3 regions of the Chryseobacterium sp. NRRL B-14798 genome follow, and region 3 is predicted to be linked to each of the others. Evidence: riboswitches for the same ligand, from Rfam matches in the RefSeq annotation. Region 3 holds a riboswitch; each other region holds the start of a gene.
The links. A riboswitch is a leader RNA that binds a small molecule or an ion and turns the genes downstream of it on or off. The one in region 3 is predicted to bind cobalamin.
Positions count from the first base shown of each region.

Region 1 (5,916 bases), 1.5 Mb from region 3:
TACTGATAAAAGACAGCGACTTTTCGTAATCATTTTTCCAGATATTTCTACCGTCAACAACTCCTAATGAAAGGCTTACACTTTCAGGAATGCTATTCAGAATATTATCCAGCTGCTCAGGATTTCTAACCAGATCAACATGCAATGTATTGACGGGAAGTGAAACGGCAAGTGAAGTATTGTCTTTTAACCCGTCAAAATAGGAAGCCACAATAAATTTCAGTTTCGGGAAACGTTTTCTGATTTCGGCATACACATAACGGTAAGTTTCTTTGGCTTTCTCTGTTAAATCCAATGCCAGGAAAGGTTCATCAAACTGGATCCATTCTGCACCCTGTTCCTGAAGTTTGGTTAAAATCTCTGTATAAACAGGAAGAAGACTTCCGGCCAGATCCAGTTTATCAAATCCTTCTTCTTTTTCTTTTCCTAATAACAGATAAGAAACCAGCCCGATAATAACCGGTTTCGCATTGATTCCAGCTTGTTTTGCTCCTGCAAATTCATTGAAAATTTTATCTGAGCTCAGCTTAAACTGTTGATTTTTATAAAATTCCGGAACGATGTAATGATAGTTGGTATCGAACCATTTGGTCATTTCCATGGCGGTGATATCCAATCCATCTTTCTGATAGCCTCTTGCCATGGCAAAATAAAGATCCAGCTCAGTATTGTTTTTTTTAAGCACCACTTCATGGTACCGTGTTGGAATGGCACCTACGACAAGGCTCATATCCAATACCTGATCATAGTATGAAAAATCATTACACGGGATAAGATCTATCCCTGCTTCTTTCTGGATATTCCAGTTTTGACTGCAGAGAGTTCTTCCGGTGTTCAGAAGTTCTTCCAAAAGGATTTTACCTGACCAGTACTGCTCGCAGGCTTTTTTGAGTTCTCTTTTGCTACCAATACGCGGATAGCCAAGAATGTGAGTTTGCATTTTTTTAAACTTTTTAATTAAACTTATTGGGAAGTCCTTTACAATGCTTCGTTATGTTGCGGAAAAAGTTTCAGGAAAATAGTGACATAGCAGACAATGTATTTCCCTTCAGAAGAAAATACAAAATTTGATATACCATCTGTATGACCCAAAGCTTCAGCCCGCGAAAGCATTGTCAATTCAGTAAAGGCAGGTCTCCTGACTTGTAACAGTTTCCGTCATCCTTCCCGCTTTTGGCAGTGGATCTGCAAGGACAGAAACTTTTGGTGGGTTACTTACAGTTGCGCGACAGCTCGTGATTTGCACACGATTCCCTATTAATCTACCTTAAGTAAAACCTTTCCTGTTTGATGAAGTATCTGTAAAGAACTGTACTTTTACCTTTAACAAAGGTTATCAGTAAAAGTTTTTAATTTTGTGTAAAATTAGTAATACAGAATAAAACCACAACTGGAAACAAATAATTAAGCAAATTAAACTTCAGGAATTAAAAATAAAAGCATATAATTCTTTATATTTGACTGTTTTAATCATTTAAAAGAATAATATTCTGTGGAACAACTCGATGATAAGGATGTACAGCTGCTCAGGCTCCTCCAGAAAAACGCCAAACTTACCGTTAAAGAGCTCGCTAAAGAAGTGAACCTTTCTACTTCACCGGTTTTCGAAAGGGTAAAAAGGCTTGAACAGGAAGGTTTTGTTAAAAGATATGCGGCAGTTCTTGATGCTGAAAAACTGAACCGTGGATTTACGGTGTTTTGCCAGATCAAACTTAAAATTCACGACCGGTCTGTGGGGTATGATTTTGTAAAAGAAATTTTAGAAATTGAAGAAGTTGCGGAATGTTACAATATTTCCGGAGATTTTGATTTCCTTCTGAAAGTGCAGGTGCGGGATATGAAGCATTATCAGGATTTTGTATTTAACAAGCTGGGATCCGTAGATTCTATCGGCAGCACGCACAGTACTTTTGTGATGGCTGAGGTAAAAAACAACCATGGACTGACGATATAGATTTCTTTTAAAGTTAACACCGTCTGAGGATAAAAAAATCCGTCAATAATGACGGATACTATAATTATTTTGTTTTTTAGTACTTAATTGGCAGCCGGATCCGTAAGTTCTGTTGTTAAACCTATTGATTTTAACAGGTTCTTACTGTCGAAAAGCAATGTTGTATAATGTTTCCCTTTTTTAAAAACCAGTTTTGACCCTCCCGGAAATTCACTGTCTGCTCCCGATTTTTGTATTTTGGCATTGTACTTACCGAACTTCGTTTTACTGTCCTGTAATGTACTTTTATTCAGAACAAGACCAAAAGGAAGTCCTTCCACAATGACAGATTTATTGTCTGAAGTCACAAAAAACATCTCATTGATACTATTGTCTTTTCCCAGGCTGCAATAAAGCTCCAGTCCTGTTTTCATAGGCCATTTTGCATATTTTTCTTCGTTGGCATCTTCATAAAAAACAGTTTTTACGTTCAACGCTTTTGAAATTTTATCCGGAGTCTGTGGGAATATGAATTCTGAGTTTTTGTCCAGTAAAGAACCCAACACGGCTGTTTTCTGTGAAAATGCAGTTGCACTTAATACCAGAAAAAAGATGGTGACAATGAAATGGAATGGTCTCGTCTGCATAAAAATATTTTAAATTGTAATGATTTGATGGCTAAAGATATTAAAATTTTGGGCAAAGCTCTATTTTAAGCAATTTTTTACATCGCACTTCTGTTTTTGGCTATTTTCTTTCCTGTAAATTGAACACGGTACCGGCAGGATCGGTAATCCAGTGCATATTTTCAGGAAGCTCTTCTATTTCGTCACAGGTTTCCACACCGTTTGACAGCAGATATAGTGTAGCAGCTTCTACATCGGGAACGGTAAGCTGGAGCCATGTTTCAGAATGGGTATAGTTATCAACACAATCCAGCCATATGATATTATTCCCGAATTTCACCTCGTGGGTTCTGGAAACAGTGGGATTTTTTATCGGCTTTTCCTCAACTTTCAATTTTAAAATATCCCTGTAAAAAGCAACCGTTTTTTCGTATGTATTTTTGGGAATTTTGATAGCAATATTAATTCCTGCCTCAAATTTTGTATTCATAGTATAGATTTTGAACTTTATAAACAGATTTCAATTCTTTGATGGCATTCTATTATTTCAAAAAAACATTCAGATAATTCACAATCATTGCCGTCTGCATCATCAGGCTTACATGGGTTTGTCCGGGAGCGATAGCCAGCTGGGACTTTGGTAATTCGCCCATATCTGCAAAAACATCACCTCCCAATAATTTATAGGTTTTTGAAAGTTCTGTTTTATCCAATCCGTCATTATCACCAGCTATGATTAAGACAGGCACCGGAATTTTAGAGATATTATCATCACCCAGGTCGAAAGGCTGTCCGGCAGAAGCCATCATCTGCTCCAAAAATGGTTTCCATTTTGTTTTATCAGGTGCTACAGCATTATAGGCAGTATGCATAGGGCTGTTTGTGAAGAGTTCAGGTTTCATTCCTTCAAGAGCTTTATTTACTTCGGGCAGCCATCCGTTAGTTTTATAGGTTGATGAAATGATAACCAGTTTGTTCAGTCTTTCCGGACTTTGAATAGCCAGTTTATAGGCCACTTCACCTCCAAAGCTGTACCCTGCCACATCTGCCTTGTCTATTTTCAGATAGTCCATTACCTTTGTAACATCACTGGCTAAAGTAGCATGTGATAATTTCCTTTCTGAAAAAGGCGTGTGACCATGTCCCTGTAATTCAAGAGCTATTACTTTTCTGTTTTTGGACAATTCCGGGATCAATTCACCCCAGTTCAAATCAATCGTCATGAAAGCGCCATGTAACAGTACAAGAGGCTTTCCTTTGCCATAGACTTCATAATAAACTTTGATGCCATTAACAGGTGCATAACCACTTTCAGAAGGTTTTATTTTTTGTCCATATACCGGAGAGGAGGCAAGGATAATAATAAAGAACAATACTGCAGAGAATTTGAATAGACTTTTCATAATATTATCAGATTTGGTGGATTAATTTTAAGTCAAAGTTACCAACCCGATCGGAAAACGGACTTGTCACAGGGCAAGATTTTATAGAAATGAGAGGAATAGTTTAAGGATTGGTTTAAACTTATTCCCAAAAAACATTTTACTTCATTACATAAAATAAACTTTAATCATTCTACAATTAAGCAACTAAAAAATAAAAATTTTACAATAATTCTATCATGGTTGATAAAATTTTATTAATTTCGAATTGAACTAAACGTACAATTTATTATGAAAAATTTAAAGAAAATCGAAAGAAAAGAATTGAAAACAATTAAGGGAGGAATTGACTGCAGAGGTGGTCAACTTTGTTTAATCGGTGGTAAGTGGCAATGTATGCCTTACGACGGATGCGGTGGCGGAAACCAGCCTTAATTTCAGTGTAATTCAATTACTTGACTATGAAAAATGTAAAAAAAATTTCAAGAGACCAGTTGAGGAATATTAATGGCGGAGCGACAAGCTGCTCTGAAGCCTGCTGCCCACCTCCGGGAATCAAAAGATGTCCATGGGTGATCTGTGTAGCGCCATGTGATATTTTAAGTTAAAAGACTGTATTCTCAAAATAAGCCCTGCAATTCATATGAGTTGCAGGGTTTTATTTTATAGTATAAAGTAAAAACTCTCATTATTATGTTTCTTTATTATTAAATATAAAACTTAGTTTCCAGCTGTTTAAATTTAAAAATTAAATTTATTGGATAAACGTTTAACCTAAATTTAATCTCTACATTCAATAAGTTAACAATTTATTCATATTGAAAAAAGACAACAATAAAGTAAAACGCTGATAATGAAGATGTTGGTTATTTTTAAAAAAAGTGCGAAATTACATATTTTTCGGAAACCACCAAAAAAAACAGCTATTGTTTTTTTACTATTTTCTGAAATATTTTTGTGCATTAAAAAAATAAAATGAAAAGGTCTTCCATAAAAGATATTGCTAAACTGGCAGGAGTTTCCGTAGCCACTGTATCTTATGTTATTAACAGAAAGGAAGGACAGCGTATTAGTGAGGAGACCCGGAAAAAAATTTTTGAAATTGCTGAAACGATTAACTACACTCCGAATAAGATTGCAAAAAGTTTGAAAACCAATAAAACAAAGCTTCTTGGATTAATCGTGGCGGATATCTCCAATGACTTCTATTCCCATATGGCAAGAAATCTTGAAGATAAAGCTTTAAAGCTGGGTTATACCCTGATCATCGGCAGTTCTGATGAAAATGCAGAAAAATTTAAAAAACTTACCGAACTCTTTTCACAGCAGCAGGTAGACGGAATGATCGTTGCCCCCGTAGCAGGGTCAGAAAAGACACTAGAAAACCTTATTCATATTAAATATCCTGTTGTAACGATCGACAGATATCTTAAAGGTGTTTCTGTTCCCGGAATTACCATTGATAATCAGGAGATCGCAGAAAGTACAGCCAGCCTTCTTCTTAATAAGAACTTTGACAAAATGATCTACGTTGGCTATGAAACTGATCTTCCACACCTTCTGGACCGCCAGCATGGCTTTGAGAAAGCGGTAAGCTCTTCCAGCAAAACAGTTGAAATTCAATATCTTATGGTAGGATTGGAAAATATAGTGCAGGAAGTACATTCTAAGCTTGAAAATACGTTGGGGAAAACTCCAGAAAATACTGCGTTATATTTTTCCAGTAATAAACTTGCGGTAGCAGGGCTTTCCTATCTCGTTAAAAACAATATAAAAGTCCCGGAACAGGTCTCAGTATTGGCATTTGATGAAACGGATGCCTATGACCTCTTCCCTACGGAGATTACTTACATCCAGCAGCCCATTGAAGAAATGGCTGAAGAGGCTATCAAGCTTCTGGACGGGCAAATCACTGATTATACGGCAACCGGAAAAAGAATAACATTATCCGCCAAACTGGTTGCCAAAGCATCTT
Region 1 covers NZ_JBFLUL010000005.1:3,035,079-3,040,994, forward strand. Annotated here, with positions in the region: gene metE (5-methyltetrahydropteroyltriglutamate--homocysteine S-methyltransferase) at 1-940, opposite strand, end outside; cobalamin riboswitch at 1,112-1,297, opposite strand; gene AB1278_RS14130 (Lrp/AsnC family transcriptional regulator) at 1,493-1,954, shown strand; gene AB1278_RS14135 (hypothetical protein) at 2,038-2,580, opposite strand; gene AB1278_RS14140 (VOC family protein) at 2,681-3,049, opposite strand; gene AB1278_RS14145 (alpha/beta fold hydrolase) at 3,102-3,962, opposite strand; gene AB1278_RS14150 (bacteriocin-like protein) at 4,233-4,376, shown strand; gene AB1278_RS14155 (bacteriocin-like protein) at 4,403-4,549, shown strand; gene AB1278_RS14160 (LacI family DNA-binding transcriptional regulator) at 4,917-5,916, shown strand, end outside.
Region 1: linked by a shared signal. The riboswitch ahead of metE (5-methyltetrahydropteroyltriglutamate--homocysteine S-methyltransferase) and the one ahead of AB1278_RS07110 (acyl-CoA thioesterase) in region 3 are both predicted to bind cobalamin.

Region 2 (5,916 bases), 3.3 Mb from region 3:
GTTGGAAGTCTGAAAATTCTTTTATAGAAAGCCCTTAGAGTAAGCTCCGGAATTTTTTCCGGCTGATAGCTCATAAACACCGCAGGTGTCCACTCTCTGGCATCTCCCGGTCTTTTATTTTTTCTTACTTCTTCAAAAGTAAAGGTTCCTAAAAGGCTTCCCATAATTTTGAATCTGTTCCACTGATAGGTTGTTGCCAATGCTACCAATGTAGTGTAGCGGGTAGGATAAGAAAAGTTATCCAGATTCGCGTCCAGATTATTGTACTGAAAATCTCCACTCAGGCTGACATCCCAATTGGGAGTGATTGAGTAAATATTGGAAGAGGAAAGATAAAGTTCCCTTTGGATATAGGTGTTATCGGTATAAATAATAGACTGCGAACGAACTGTGTCCATGAAATGGGTATAATCGTAGGCAAATTTTGCCTTAAGCTGTGTTTCAAATTTCGGGAACAGTTTTTTTCTCAGATTAGCCTGTACAAAATAATTCTCATCGGAAAGTCTCGCTCCTCTTCCTTCAAAGCGCCCGTTAACAATGGGTGCCGGCATTCCGCGGTTTGAAATATAACCGTAGCCACGGATATTCCAGCTTCCGTTATTTAAAGTTCCGTTGAGAGAAGTTTCAAAACGTTTTGCTTTGATATCTGAGTCCTGTCTTTTTGCAATGGTATCATAGGCCTGTTGCCCATCAGGGTATTTCTTCGCATACCGAAATCTGTAAATTCCGTCACTCTGCATAAATTCGCCACTGAAGCTGGCAGAAACCTTGTCTGAAATCTTCTGTTCCAACCGGAATGAAGGATTAAAGAGATCAATAGATGCACTTTTTGCTCTTATCACCAAATTGGTTTTTCTATTTCCTTTAAATACGGGTGTTTTAGGCTGTAAATAGATAGACCCCGAAGAGCCAAAGTCCTTTGCTGGCTGAAAAATTTCACTTTTCTGTCCGTTATACAACGATATTTCTTCCAGATCATCCAAAGAGTACCTTCCCAGATCTACCAGTCCGTTTTGAGCATTTCCTAATTGAATTCCATCATAAAAAACCCCTACATGCTGGCTTCCCATACTTCGGATATTAATGGTTTTCAAACCACCCAATCCGCCGTAGTCTTTAATCTGAACGCCTGAAAAATACCGCAGTGCATCTGCAACGGAATGACTGTTCAGTCTTTCCAGCTGTTCTCCCTGCAGCGTTTGTGCCGGAAGGATTTCTTTAAAATTCTTTTTATAAAGATTGATTCCTTTAATGGTCTCTTCCTGAAGACTGTCTTTTTTCTTAGTTTGGGAAAACACAAGTTGAGATGTTAACACTAATATTGTGAAAACAGCTTTATGAATTGCAGAAGTAGTTAGTTTTGCCGCCATTAGCTCATTTAGGGTAATGAAGACGCTAATGGGTATAAGAATACAACGACAAAGCACAGCTGTCACTGCACAGAATCATTGATGTCCTAAGCTTTATTCCACGAAAGCGTCAAACGATTATTGTCTGGCAGGTCTTCTGACTTACTCCATTTTTGAAATCCTTCCCATTAAAAAACAGTGGATATATTCTTCAAAAACTTTGGTGTGGAGCTTACAGCAGCGGGTCTGTCCCGGATTTTCACCGGATTCCCTTTTAAGAGCTTTTTACGGCTCACCAAATTCCGGCAAAGATAGATAATTATTCCTAATCCCCAACTAAAATCATGATTTATAAACAATTAAAGCTCCCGAAGGAGCTTTAATATGATTTCAACAAGGGTTTCTTTTTAAATTCCAATATTCAGAAAAATATTGAATCTTGATTGAGCTTCAATATCTCCTCCCGCCAGATGAGTGTACATGGGAAGCATGATTTCACTTCCCAGGCTCAGCTTTTTGTAAGAGGCTTCAAATCCCAGTTTTCCGTACAAAGCACTTCCTGCAGTGTTCGGCAGTGCCTCATCAAACTGTTTGTTCTGAGCGTAGACTTCACCCTGAACTCCAGTTTTTACAGAGAATATAGATTTTTCATTTCCTGCAACCTGATAAAAACCTGTTGCTGCATAGTTCCATTGGTTTCCAAAACGGTAATTTTTCCTGTTCTCTGTTTTAATGGTGTAATCTGTATTGACCAGTACGGCTACTTTATTTTTCTGAAATTTATAATTCAAAGCCGCCTGATAATCCCAGCTTCCGGTTCCCAGCTGAAAGCTTGGGTTGACACCGGATGCTCCTTTTTCATCAAACTTGCCAAGTGGAATTTTCACTCCCAAACCTCCACTCAGATGATGAAAATTATCTTTAGAGCTCATCAGCTGGTAAATCCCCATCAGATTCAGATCTCCTATACCGTTGATTTTAATATCTCCCTGCATCGTTTTCTTTTCATGAAAATGAAATGGAAGGCTCGCATACACACTCAGCTTTTTAGTCAATGGAATTTTCCCCCACAGCTGCAACGTATTGAAATACTGATCCTGGGTAAGATCTTTTACAAATAAGTTCTCTTTGGCTTTGTAATGCTGGGCGAAGTACTTAATTCCGACAAACTGTGGATTCAACAATGACTCAAAGCCGGAAGATCCATTTCCTGCAGCACAGCCGCACGCATCACAATCATCATCAAAATCGAATCTGTTAAGCGTTTCGGGAGCAACATAAGCACTGTCTCTGATGGTTTTTGCCTGATACTGATTCAACAGGATCAAACTTACTATCAATATAATCTTCTTCATGTTTTTTATAAATTATTCTGCAAATTTTGGATTGGATATAAAACTTTTATCCGATAATGTTTTCAGGAACGCAATGATGGATTGTTTTTCCTGGCTGTTCATAGCAATTCCTATGTGACCATTCTGTTTAAGCTGTGGATCAAGATTAACATTATCTTCCACCTGATCCGAATAGAAATTAAGTACCGCATCTAATGTATAAAACCTTCCGTCATGCATATAAGGTGCGGTATATTCTACATTTCTCAGACTCGGAACACGGAATTTCATCCAATCTACCTGATTCAGGCTCACTCTGTATCTACCTGCATCCTTGAATTCTGTATTGTAATACATTCCGGTATTTCTGAAACTCTCATCCGTAAACAGCTCTCCGCTATGACAGGAAGCACATTTCTGATTGAATAATGTCATTCCCTGGGATTCTATTGAAGTCAACTGTTCTTTTCCCTGTCTGAACCGGTCATATTTTGAATCTGCAGAAATTAAAGAAGCCATAAACTGTGATAATGCTTTTAAAATTCTTTCGCCGGTAATGGTTTCGTCTCCATAAGCTTCTCTGAACAGTTTTTTATACTTCTGATCATCTTTTATTTTTGAAATGGCTTCCGGTATGGAACTGTCCATTTCATTCACATCAGTAATCGGGCTGATGGGCTGCTCATTCAGATTGTGAATCACTCCGTCCCACATATATCTTTTCAAAAAAGCCATATTCTGGATGGGCGGTGCATTCCTGATTCCGATTCTGTCGTCTACCCCATGGCTCACCGTATGACCATGATGAGTAAAAGCATTTTCCTGAATATGGCAAAAACCGCATGAAATGGTATTATTTCTTGAAAGCCTGCCTTCATAGAATAATTTTCGTCCCAGCTCCACTCCATTTTTGGTCACCGGATTAATGGATGTATCAAAAGTCATTTCCGGAAAATAAGAAGGAAACTCCAGATTGTAGGCTTCATCTTTTTCCAATGGCTGAATCACCTCATCAGAACATGAAATGCAACTCAATACAAATACAAGCAGAACCAGTATCGTTTTAACAAAAAAATTAATCATTGTGAACATGGTCTACTTTAAACATTTTTGTAAGATTGTTGGTAACGTCTACCAGGTGCTGGTTGGACCCCATCAGCATATCATTGGATGTGGTAAGAGTCAGTGCCTTATCTCCGCTCAGAAATTGGTTCAGGTCTGCAAGAATATGAACAGAAGGACGGATTTGTCCTGTTACTCTGGCCGTTGTTGGAAGATTCAATGTAATTTCGCGATAAAGATCCGGTGTATTGTTGGCTGCAGTATTTCCCATATTTCCTGTGTGATTCATGAATTCTTTAGAAGGAGAATCTGTACCATATTTTCCTTCCAGTTTTACAAATACATAACCGGCAGCCCATGACCAGGACATTCCCTTCTGCTTGGCTTTTGTCCAGAATTCAGCCTGTCCGTCCTGTCCCAGTAGATATGCTTTCTGGCTGACACCCAATCCGAATCTTATTTTTTTATAATTGTTTTTCGGAACGCCATCCAGATTAAGATAAACAATTCCGGCTACAGCATCTGCCTGATCTACGATAAAAGCACCTTTGTCAGGATTATTTTCGTTGTATTTAAATTCGTTTCCGTTTTCATCTATCAATGCGATATTACTGATGACGTATTTCAAAGCAGAAAAGTTATGTTTCTGTCCGTTAGCAGAAGTCTGAACCGTCTGATTTAGAACGATATCTCCCACATTGTTAAATCCGTTTTCAAATTTGATCTGAAGTTTTCCAGGCGTAGTATCCTGTGGGTTGTCATCATCCCTGCTGCTTCCGCAGGCTGTAAAAGAGAATACAGTAAAGGCAATAAAGAATAGTGATAAAAATTGAGAAATTTTCATTGTTGATTTTTTAAGTTGAATTAATTTGAATGGCTGTAACAGCATCGTTTTTTTACCACAAAAGGCACAAAAGTTCTTACACTTAAGTTTATTAAGTGATACGTATTATGTTCAGAAGAGCACTTAAACTTTTTAAAAATCTTTGATTTTTAATTGAGTAAGCTTTTGTGACTTTTTTGGTTGAATAGTGATAGTTTAACTTAAAAAACCGGTGGTTTGAAAATATGGGTAAGAAACAGAAAAGAATAGGCTGTTTCGTAAGTGAAATTGAAACTGAAAAACTGACGTCTTTCAGTAGTGTTGATCGTTGTAGTTTCAGGAAGAATATAGGTATCAAGAATTTTCTGTCCTGAGTTTTTTATTTTTTGAAAAGGTGAAGATTCTGAATCATTGGCTTTGGCGAGCTCTTTACTCAGGTAACATTTTCCGTTACAGTGAACCTCCGGCCTGGTTTTATTGATACAGAGAACTTTAACGATATAATCATAATTTACAGCATACTCTACCACGGGCACTAAAGGTCTTAGCACCATATAGAAGGTAAAAAGTATGCTGTACAATATTTTCATCAGATTATTTCTTGCTTACCGCTTCATCATATCTTCTGCTGATTTCTTTCCAGTTCGTAACATTCCAGATAGCGGTAAGATAATCTGCTCTTTTATTCTGATATTTTAAATAATAAGCATGCTCCCATACATCAATGCCGAAGATCGGAGTTCCTTTTTCTTCTACAACATCCATCAAAGGATTGTCCTGATTAGGAGTAGAGGAAACAAACAGTTTTCCATCTTTCCCTACAGAAAGCCAGGCCCATCCTGAACCAAAACGGTCTGCACCTGCCTTAGACATTTTTTCCTTAAAAGCATCCATACTTCCGAAAGTTTCAGTGATAGCTTTTGCTAATTTTGCTGAAGGCTGGGTATTTTTCTGAGGAGTAAGAACCGTCCAGAACAATTCGTGGTTGTAATGTCCTCCTGCATTATTTCTTACTGCAGCAGGCAATTTTGAAACATTGGAAAGAATCTGAAACAAAGTTTCTTTTTCCTGTGGAGTTCCAGCAATGGCTTTATTCAAGTTAGCAGCATATGCTGCACCGTGTTTTGAATAATGAATTTCCATCGTTTGGGCATCAATATTTCCTTCCAAAGCATTATAAGCATAAGGAAGAGGCGTCTGCGAAAACTGAGCCATTGTAAATTGGGCTGCGAAAACTGCAGTTATAGCAGCTATTTTCAAAATCTTCATAATTTTTTTGTTTATGGTTGAACAATGTTTTCTTTTTAAGTGGGAGGTCGGTGATCGATGCTGGAAGTAATTGATGTTA
Region 2 covers NZ_JBFLUL010000005.1:4,753,269-4,759,184, forward strand. Annotated here, with positions in the region: gene AB1278_RS21865 (TonB-dependent receptor plug domain-containing protein) at 1-1,370, opposite strand, end outside; cobalamin riboswitch at 1,480-1,664, opposite strand; gene AB1278_RS21870 (transporter) at 1,757-2,704, opposite strand; gene AB1278_RS21875 (cytochrome-c peroxidase) at 2,717-3,766, opposite strand; gene AB1278_RS21880 (MbnP family protein) at 3,759-4,589, opposite strand; gene AB1278_RS21885 (hypothetical protein) at 4,790-5,158, opposite strand; gene AB1278_RS21890 (superoxide dismutase) at 5,163-5,837, opposite strand.
Region 2: linked by a shared signal. The riboswitch ahead of AB1278_RS21865 (TonB-dependent receptor plug domain-containing protein) and the one ahead of AB1278_RS07110 (acyl-CoA thioesterase) in region 3 are both predicted to bind cobalamin.

Region 3 (5,916 bases):
TGTTTTTCCGGATCACGGAACAGCTGCTTTTTATCGGTATAATGAGTTCCTGAATTATAGTTTCTGGCAGATGTTTTTTCAGAATAATACGCTTCTTCCTGCTCTTCGATTTTTTCAGGGCTTCCGATCTGTGCGATTACCCTTTCTACATCGGTATCGTTGATCACTTCACGTTTTCCTAAAGAATCTTTGAAAATTTCCACCATTCTTATTTCTATGTCATGCATTACTTCATCAGCCTCAGAAGCATCCAGAGAGCTTCTCAGTGCGTTCAGGTAATCGCTGAGCTTTATATATGCGTGTTCTTCTATGGTAAAAGAAAAACCTGCGAGTCCTATTGAGAGTGTCTTGTTCATAGCTTTGTTTTTTAATTTTGTTGGGTGATTTGGTTTACTGAGGCTGTCAGTTCATTCCATGTATTGAGAAGTTCATCCAGGAAAAGTTTTCCTTTTTCTGTGATCTGATAATATTTTCTGGGTGGTCCTCCGGTAGATTCTTCCCATCTGTAAGAGAGAAATTCTCCGTTTTTAAGTCTTGTAAGAAGAGGGTAGAGGGTCCCTTCCACTACATCCAGTTTTCCTTTTTTCAGTTCATCAATAAGATCAGAAACATACATTTCTCGGTTATTGATGAGACTTAGAATACAGAATTCCAGAATTCCTTTTCGCATTTGCGCTTTGGTATTTTCGGTATTCATCTTTGATAAGTTTTGTTAATTAGTTATATTTTTAGAAAAATGCCCCTAGCTAGCTGAGCCTATTCTAATTTTACATTACAAAGATATGTAAATAAAATGGTATTATGCAATACAAAGTAGTGAAATTTTTAAAATAAATTGTTTAAAATATTGAAAATCAATTAAATAAATTTTATCTTGAATTTTACGTAAAATAAATTTTAGTTGAAAATGCCTGAAAAATTTAAATTTTTTTAATGAGATTGAGAGAAATCAAGAGAAAAAAATAAACTTTTATTAATTATTATTACTCATTACCCATTACTCATATTATAGCCCCGATAGAAGCGGTTACCCCACAGCAGCACTGATATAAGAAAGGCGCGAGGAGTATGAGCGGATAGCGGGAGAAAGCTTCTTATCTGTGAATACTGTTTTATAGAAAGGGAAATTCTGGCAGATAATAAGACATGGATTTTGAGATCGGTATTATGATTCGTACTTTTGTTAGAAATAAAAAAACACCCAAATCATTCCTATTACCATGAATATTTTAAATAAGTACAGGCACTTATTAACATTTCTTTTGGGGCCGCTCTGTTTCGGGCAATATCAGTTTGAAATTAAAAATGTATCAAAAAACTATGATGCAGTCATTCAGACAGAAAACTGTTACGATGACCGATGTGGAGGAAAAGGAACGGTGGAACTGTTTGACCATAAAAACAGCAAAGTACAGACTTTTGTTTCTGATGATCTTGTTGTATATGCGGAGCAGGGTCAGAAACTGGTTCGAGGGAAATTGATTCCGCTTTCAAAGGATCAGCGTAGTATTATTGTAGATGATTTTAATTTTGACGGCACCGAAGATGTAGCGATAAGAAACGGAAATATGGGAAATTACAGTTCGGCTTCTTATGATGTTTATGTATTCAATACTACAAGAATGGCATTTGTAAAAAGTGAAGAACTTACAGACCTGGGCTCAAACGGTTTTGATTTTTTTGAAGCAGATGCTAAACGAAAGCGTCTTATTTCCTACGGTAAGTCCGGTTGTTGCAGGATTTTTACAACAGAATATGCCGTTATTCCGAACAAAGGACTGGATAGAGTGCTGGAAAAAGAGGAAGATATGACCAATGAGGATCAGGTAAAGGTCATAACGAAAGAAAAGATCAATAATAAATGGATTACCAGAACAAAGGTATATCCGGCAGATCAATATAACAGAAATAAAAAGTAAGATGAAAATTCAGAAAGAGATAGATTTTATTCTGGCAGTAGATGCGCTTAAAAATGTACAACGAAGAAATTATAATGCAGACGATTCCCGGAGAGAGAATACGGCTGAACATTCCTGGCAGATCATTATTCTTGCCCAGATCCTTTATCCGTATGCTAAAAACCGTGCTGATATTGATTTGTTAAGGGTGATAAGAATGCTTTCCATTCATGATCTTGTGGAAATAGAAGCCGGAGACACTTTTATTTTTGATGAAAAAGCTATGGTCGGAAAGTTTGAAAGAGAGAAAGCTTCAGCCCAAAAGATCTTTGGAATTCTGGATGAGCCTTTACGTACAGAATTTTTTAACCTGTGGCTGGAGTTTGAAGAAGAGAAAACTCCGGATGCTATTTTTGCCTGTGGAATCGATAGAATTATGCCGTTTATTTTAAATTCCCATACTACAGGAAAGAGCTGGACAGAAGCCGGAGTGACGGAAAGACAGATCCGGAATATGCTTGAAAATGCAATCAACAGAGCATCAGACGAGATGGGAGAGGCTTTTGAACTTTTATTGAACAGAAGTCTGGAAACAGAAAAGGTTTTGAAATAATGTCAATGAAAATATAATAAAGAATTCGGGCGGCCAAAGGCCGCCCGAAGCTTTATTGTTTATAGTATCTGGATTGGTTTCTTGAATTCGTCGATGGCTACAAAAGTAAAATCACCGACAATAGCTTTTTCTCTTTCATAGGAGTACATCTGTTCAGTGTAAATTTCAACATTAACCTTCATACTGGTTTTTCCCACGTAGGAAACTTTCCCGATCAGTTCCACAATAGTTCCGGCAGGAATAGGTTTTTTGAAATCGATCTTATCACTGCTCACGGTTACCACTCTTTTTCTGGCAAAACGGGTTGCGGTGATAAAAGCTACTTCGTCCATCAGCTGCATGGCAGTACCTCCAAAAAGGGTATCGTAATGATTGGTTGTGTTTGGGAAAACCGCTTTAAAGATTCTGGTTTCGGATGCTTCAATTCTTTCTTCTGTAGTCATATATCATTATTAATTAAAGCGAAATGAAATGATACTAAAACAACAGAATAATGACAGGAACTTATAGAATTCCTGAAACAATCCATCAGATCAATACAACTTCAAATCGCGAAAGTTACATGTTTAAGAAAAAGGCAGGTCTCCTGACTTGTAACATCATTTATCTCCTTCCCATGCCTCGCACAGTGGATCTTTGATAAAGACTTCAGTTACTTTACAGTTGCGCGACAGTCCGTGATTTTCACACGGTTCCCTTTTAATCTGCAGTGATGCAGAACCAATTTCTGTGATGAATAAGCGTAAAAACTTTTCGAATGCAAAAATAATGAATTTATTCCGGATTATGATAAATAATCTGGCTGATTACTCTTCCCTTCTTAATTGTCCAGAGTGTTGTATATCTGTTTTCCCCTGAACCATTGATCATATAAAGGAAAATATTATCATTGTCGAGAGAAGTTACCCCGATGTTCTCAAAATCCATGGTAGGCTGGAACATGTTTTTGATGGCTTCCCTTACAAAAACAGATCCTCTTCCGGGCTGCTGTACTCTGATGGATTTGATTTCGGTCATTCCCTCAGGAAGGTCATTTCCAATTCCCCATGGTTTTACTTTATCAATCGTAAGAATTTTTCCATCTGCATCTTTTTCCTTTTTACGGTATCCTGCATTGGAAGGGTAAATATCAATGACTACTTTGCTTCTTTGGGCGGTAGGGATTTTAGGATCGGAATTATCGGTAAAAATAAGGGATCTTCCATTTTTGGATTTGGATGGAGTATAGGCGGGAAGCTGGTCTACATAAGCAATACGTCCTTTATTCACCATTCCTTCTTTATCAAGAGTTTCATAACGCACAAAAGGCTTGTCGTCATCCTGTTTCTCAGGATATTTGATCCAGATCCATTCTGTTTCTCCCGGAGCCGGTTTTACATAAACAAATACATCACCTTTGCGCATACGGATCTTATCAACAATTTTTCGGTAGTCGTCTTTATGTACACGTACGTTGGCATATCCTTCCTCAGCTTTTACCACTCCAAAAGGAACTTTAGTTTGTCCTTTTACAAAGACAACAGATAAGATACTGAATGCAGATAAATAGAATACTTTGTTTATGAAAGTCATCATGAAATTTTTTTGATCCCTCAAATATATAAATTAAATGCTTTTCGGAAGATAATTATACCGTTGCAGTTCATTTAAATCTTGTATTTGTTTCAGATAGCCTTCACGCAAAAGAAATATTTGGTGTGAAATATCAAGAACTTCCTGATAATTATGGTCAGAAATAATGAATCCCTTATACGCAGACTGTTCAATGATTGCAGCTTTCAATGCTGCAGAAATTTTCGGAGAAAGACTATGGAAAGGTTCGTCCAGTAAAACAAAATCAGCTTCAGAATAAATAATCATCAAAGTTTCAATAATTCTCTGTTCACCTTTGGAAAGGTTTTTAGGCTTTTCATGAAGGAAAGGCTGTACGAATTCTGATGTAAAAAGCAGCTCAGTATTCTTTTGATTACAAAAAAGAGGAACCAGGTTTTTTATTTTTATATTTTTGGGTAAAAAAAGATCTTGTGGCAAGTAAGCAATTCTGTTTTTTCTGTCGGAAATGCTTTTCAGAATAGTGTTGTCATATTTTATAAACTGAGTATCGCCATATTCAGTTCCGAAGATAATTTTTAACAGGGTTGATTTCCCGCTTCCATTTCTGCCCAACAGGCCTATGATTTGTCCTGTTTCGCATCCTATATAAATATCCTGCAGAATTTTCCTCTCATTAAAAGATTTGGTTACGCTATCAACATGCAGTCTGCTCATAAAAATAATGTTATAATTTTTACAATAATCCCCGATACTATTGTTCCTGTCCAGAGAAACATCCTTGAAAAGCCTGAATTGGCATAAAAGTAATATTCGCTTTTAAGCCTTACTTCATATATAAAATAATGAAGAACAGGTAAAATCAGAAGAAAACTTAATCCAAATGTTTCAATACTGAAGGGAAGCAAACAAGAAATAAGTAATGAAAACAATAAGGCGGGGATCTGTATTTTTTTATAAAAGATCCAAAGAATAGTAAAGTTTCTTGCCATGTTCAATACTTTATGAATTCAAATATATTAAAAACCTTTATACAAGAGAGAATGAAAAGCTTCATTAAAAAATAATAAAAAAGAGAGAGCTCCGAAAAGTGCTCTCTCTGTATTTACGTAACTAAATCTTCGGATAGATTAATTAAATTCTCTCAAGTTCATCTGCGTCAATTGTGGTTTTGAAAGTTCCGTAATTGACAATCACTTTGTTTCTGGAAATTTTCTCAATGGTTCCGACACTGGTACTTCCTGTAATACGGACACGTTGTCCGATTTTCATCCATACAGCACGATCGGTTTTACGCTTTTCTTCCAGTTTTTCATTGGTTTCAGCAATTTTTTCAATTACTTCTTCTTTTTTCAGCTGTTGAGTGATTTTTCTCTTGACAACCTGCAGGCGTTTGGATTCATCCTTATCTGTTCCCAGTTTTCGGAATTTTTCCTGTTCAAGAAGCTTTACAAAATCTTTTACCACATCCTTTCTGGATTTTCCTTTGGTATAGCTGTCGATGAATGCTTCAATCTTATTTCCGAACTGAAGTCTGCGGTGTTCCTCTTCATACAGCTTCTGGAAATTGAAAAGTTTCTGCTGAAGCTGGTCATTCAGTTTCTGAAGGTTATCGCGTTTATCTTCTACGGATTCTTTTCTTTCGGCAAGATCGGATTTCAGTTTCTCAACCTCAAATTTTTCCTGCTGCAGTTTTACAATCGTCTTATCAAGATTCACAATATCATGCTCTACCTTTTTCTTGGCAGAATGGATGATAAATCTTGGAATTTTATTCTTTTCTGCAACTTCAAAAGTAAATGAACTTCCTGCCTGCCCCACTTCAAGCTTATACATCGGCTCCAGTGTTTCTTC
Region 3 covers NZ_JBFLUL010000005.1:1,485,350-1,491,265, forward strand. Annotated here, with positions in the region: gene AB1278_RS07090 (PspC domain-containing protein) at 1-356, opposite strand, end outside; gene AB1278_RS07095 (PadR family transcriptional regulator) at 368-697, opposite strand; gene AB1278_RS07100 (XAC2610-related protein) at 1,221-1,919, shown strand; gene AB1278_RS07105 (HD domain-containing protein) at 1,921-2,511, shown strand; gene AB1278_RS07110 (acyl-CoA thioesterase) at 2,571-2,954, opposite strand; cobalamin riboswitch at 3,071-3,251, opposite strand; gene AB1278_RS07115 (hypothetical protein) at 3,286-4,086, opposite strand; gene AB1278_RS07120 (ATP-binding cassette domain-containing protein) at 4,117-4,779, opposite strand; gene AB1278_RS07125 (endonuclease MutS2) at 5,197-5,916, opposite strand, start outside.